One region of the Agromyces rhizosphaerae genome, then DNA from elsewhere that is predicted to be linked to it. Evidence: riboswitches for the same ligand, from Rfam matches in the RefSeq annotation. Region 1 holds a riboswitch; the other holds the start of a gene.
The links. Region 1 has a riboswitch for glycine ahead of gcvT (glycine cleavage system aminomethyltransferase GcvT). Riboswitches for the same ligand answer to the same signal wherever they lie in the genome.
Positions count from the first base shown of each region.

Region 2: linked by a shared signal. The riboswitch ahead of QMG39_RS10450 (L-serine ammonia-lyase) and the one ahead of gcvT (glycine cleavage system aminomethyltransferase GcvT) in region 1 are both predicted to bind glycine.

Region 1 covers NZ_BSDP01000001.1:2,789,591-2,791,789, forward strand. The annotation lists glycine riboswitch at 702-788, shown strand; glycine riboswitch at 790-880, shown strand; gene gcvT (glycine cleavage system aminomethyltransferase GcvT) at 933-2,081, shown strand; gene gcvH (glycine cleavage system protein GcvH) at 2,169-2,199, shown strand, end outside.
Region 2 covers NZ_BSDP01000001.1:2,229,903-2,232,101, forward strand. The annotation lists gene QMG39_RS10445 (M48 family metalloprotease) at 1-611, opposite strand, end outside; glycine riboswitch at 786-883, shown strand; glycine riboswitch at 887-970, shown strand; gene QMG39_RS10450 (L-serine ammonia-lyase) at 1,115-2,199, shown strand, end outside.

The sequences.
Region 1 (2,199 bases):
ATCGACCTCGATGACCTTGGTGCATCGGCTCGACAGCTCGTGCCCGACGACCCCGCGAGTGCGGGGCCCGCGCCACTTCCCGACGCTCGAGACGTGGACACGCGGGTCTCGTTCCAGCCTGCGGGGGAGAGGACAGCCCAAGAGCAGTGCGGCCGTGGTGTGGCTGAAGCACTGGCCCTCGGCGAGTCGCACCTGATAGGCCGACGCGAGCGGTGGTGCGTCTTGGGCGGACCGAACCCCGTGGAACGGAGCCACGATGTCGGATGCGGCGAGCCGCCGATGCCCGACGCCGTGCTGCGCGGCATCCCCAGTCGTGAATGACACGCGGGACACGAGATCGGCGGGGAGTCGGCTCGGACTTCGCATGCGGACACGGTCTTCCAACGAGCCGGACTTCGGCGGTGCCGCATGCGCTCACCCCCCGAGTGAGTGCCCGTTCGCACCTGTGGAGGACCAATGCCCGGGTCGCCGATACAAGACCCGTCAAGAACCTGCGTTCTCAGCGCTGGGAGCGCAGGCTCTTGACGGGTCTCGAGGCCACGGGGACGGGTCGTGCGCGAGACCCGTCAAGAAACTGCGCCATGAGGCGCGAGAGTGCAGGAGATTGACGGGTCTGGGGCCGGACTGGGATCAAGCGGCGCGCAGGCGGGGATTCGCGGGTTCGATTGGTAGGCTGTGCGCACAATCGCATATCGGGCCATCGACGCGTTGCGGGAGAGCCGGCTGGGCCGGCACCGAAGGAGCAAGCCTCCCCGCCAATCTCTCAGGTCACAGACCGCAGCGAGCAGGCCGCTCTGAAAAGCGGATGCCACGAGCATCCCGCCCACGGTGAAAGCGACCCCACGGGTCGTGAAACTCTCAGGCAGATGACAGAGGGGGAGTTCTCGACCGCGGCGACTGCCGCGCGCGCCGTGCGACGACAGGAGAACTCCGTGACCGAACGCCTGAGCCCCCTCGATGCGATCCACCGCGCCGCCGGCGCGACCTTCACCGACTTCGCGGGCTGGCAGATGCCGGTGCGCTACTCGTCCGACCTGGCCGAGCACAAGGCGGTCCGCACGGCGGCCGGCCTGTTCGACCTCTCGCACATGGGCGAGATCGTGGTCGTCGGCCCCGAGGCCGACCGCGCGCTCGACTACGCGCTCGCCGGGAAGCTCTCGGCCAGCGCCGAGGGCCAGGCGAAGTACACCCTGCTGCTCGCTCGCCACGGCGGCGTGATCGACGACCTCGTCGTCTACCGCACCGGCGCCGACCGCTACCTCGTCGTCGCCAACGCGGCCAACGTCGCCCACGTCGCCGACGAGCTGCGCGCCCGCACCGCCCCGTTCGACTGCGAGGTGTTCGACGAGTCCGACGACATGGCGCTGATCGCCGTGCAGGGCCCCAAGGCGCTCGATATCCTCACGAGTACCGCCGGATTCGGCATCCAGGGCGACGGCAACGACCACGACGACTTCGTGGATGCCGTGAGCGGCATGAAGTACTACCGCGCCGTCGCGGCCGAGTTCGCCGAGCAGCCGGTGCTGGTCGCCCGCACCGGCTACACCGGCGAGGACGGCTTCGAGCTCTACGTCTCGCCCGACCAGGCGCCCGCCCTCTGGGAGGCGCTCGCCGAGGCGGGCGAGGCGCACGGACTCGTTCCGGCGGGCCTCGCGAGCCGCGACACGCTCCGCCTCGAGGCGGGCATGCCGCTGTACGGCCACGAGCTCACGCGCGACACCTTCCCGGCCCAGGCGGGCCTCGGCCGCGTGGTCGCGCTCGGCAAGGAGGTCGACTTCGTCGGCCGCGCCGCGAGCGAGGAGGGGCCGGCGGCGGATGCCCCGGTGCTGGTCGGACTCGCGAGCGAGGGCCGACGCGCGGGCCGCGCCGGGTACGCGCTCTTCGACGGCGAGGGGGCGGATGCCTCCGAGGCCGGCGTGATCACGAGCGGCGCGCTGTCGCCCACGCTGGGCCACCCGATCGCCATGGCCTACGTCGCCCCGCGCCACGCGGCGACGGGCACCACCCTGTACGTCGACGTGCGCGGCACGCGCATCGCCGCGTCCGTCGTCGACCTGCCGTTCTACCGCCGCGAGAAGTAATCCCGCCGCCCACCGGCATCCGCCGCCCGCCAGCCACCACGAACCGCACCGCACGAGCACCGCGAACCACCACCCGAGGGGAACCCCATGACCGACCTGAACGACCTGAAGTACACCA
Region 2 (2,199 bases), 560 kb from region 1:
CAGAGGTAGGCAAGGCGGTCACCGGTGTAGACCGTCGCGCGCAGCCACGGCGCGACGAACGGCGCGAGCACCTGCTGGAGTCCGAGCCTCGTGACCGCAACGCGTGCGGGAACCCACCACGAGAATCGAGCGAGGAGGTGCCCGAACTCGGTGGCGAGCAGGAAACGCACCTCGCTCCGGCGGCGCTCCGAGTCGAGGTCCGCGATCGCCGAGCCGTCCAGGAGGATGGCGTTGACACCGAAGTAGGTGTAGGTGGCGGCGGCGGTCGCCTGCCCGCGCACGACGAAGACATCGACGCGACGGCGGTAGCCCAGTCGCGAGCGGACGTCGTCTATGACCTCCTGCAGCGCGGGGAACGACGCCGAGGTCACCGCAACAGCATGCGCGCGCATGCGCACCCGACCGATCTGGAAGTTGAGCCAGATGAAGAGCGCCACACCGACGATCGCGAGGAGGCCGCCAAGGACGGCGGGGCTGAATACGGCGAAGAGGCCGATCGCCAACACCACGCCGACTGCGGTCACGGCGAGGACGAACGCCGGCGCCTCGGACGGGTGCCGCGAGTCACGGAGGAGCTGCTCTGCGCGTGTCGCCTCATCATCGGTCTGCATGCTCATCACGGTTCCCCCCGATCGGCAGTGTGGCGGTCATGCTAGCCAGTGGCGTGGCCCGCACGGAACCCATCGAGCCGGGATTGGGCCGGCCCGGGCCGCACGTTGGCCGGGATGGCGACCGTCCCGGCATGTGCCGCGTGCGTGTTAGCGTGACGACCACAACCGAATACCCGCATCGTGGCGGGAGAGCCCGCCCGGTCCGCCGGGCGGCGCCGTAGGAGCAAGCCCCTCCCCGGGAATCTCTCAGGCACCCGTACCGCCACGACAGGGAACTCTGGAAAGCAGCAGGCCGAGGCCTGCTCACCGACGGGGCAAGGCGGCGCGAGTCGCGCGAATCTCTCAGGTCATCGACAGAGCGGGGAGGAACCACCCGACGCCGGCGCGGCCGGCCACGACCTGGGAGTTCCGATGACCTGTCCCGACGCTTCGGCACCCGAGCGGATGCCCCGGGCATCCGCACCCCTCATCGCCGGGTGCGCACCGTGCTGAGCGCACTCGACATGTTCTCGATCGGCATCGGCCCGTCGTCGTCGCACACGGTGGGGCCGATGCGCGCGGCGCGCCTGTTCGTCGACGGGCTCGCGGCCGACGGCCGGCTCGACGAGGTGGCCCGAGTGCGGGTCGAGCTCTACGGGTCCCTCGGCGCGACCGGCAGGGGGCACGGGTCGGACGCCGCGGTCATCCTCGGCCTGCTCGGCGAGCACCCGGAGACCGTCGACACCGCGACCGTGGGCGCGCGCGTGGCCCGGATCGCCGAGGAGGGCGCGCTCCGTCTCGGCGGCATCCGTGAGATCGTGTTCCGCCCCGCCGAGGACGTCGTGCTCCACCTGCGGAAGCGCCTGCCCGGCCACCCGAACGGCATGACGTTCGAGGCGTTCGACGCTCGGGGGGCGAGCGTGCGCGCGACCACCTCCTACTCGGTCGGCGGCGGGTTCGTGGCCGACGATCTCAACGGGCATCCGGCCGTCGTCGAACAGCGCGTGGAGCTCGCGTTCCCGTTCGCGACCGCGGCGGAGCTGCTCGAGCACTGCCGCCGCGAGCGGATCGACATCGCCGATGTCATGCTCGCGAACGAGCACGCGTGGCGCCCGGAGGCCGAGACGCGCGCCGAGCTGCTGCGCGTCTGGCGGGTCATGCGCGAGTGCGTCGACAACGGCTGCACGAGCGACGAGGAGCTGCTGCCCGGCTCGCTGCGGGTGCGGCGGCGCGCGCCCGGCCTGTTCCGGAAGCTGGACGCCGCGGCCGACGACGTCGACGCCATGCGCGCCATGGACTGGGTCAACCTCTACGCGCTCGCCGTGAACGAGGAGAACGCCGCCGGCGGTCGCGTCGTCACCGCCCCCACGAACGGCGCCGCGGGCATCGTGCCGGCCGTGCTGCACTACGCCGACCGGTTCGTGCGCGACCTCGACGACGACGCGGTCGTGCGGTTCCTCCTGACCGCGGCCGCGATCGGCATCCTGTTCAAGCGCAACGCCTCGATCTCGGGCGCGGAGGTCGGCTGCCAGGGCGAGGTCGGCTCGGCGTGCTCGATGGCCGCGGCGGGGCTGTGCGCGCTGCTCGGGGGCACGCCGGAGCAGGTCGA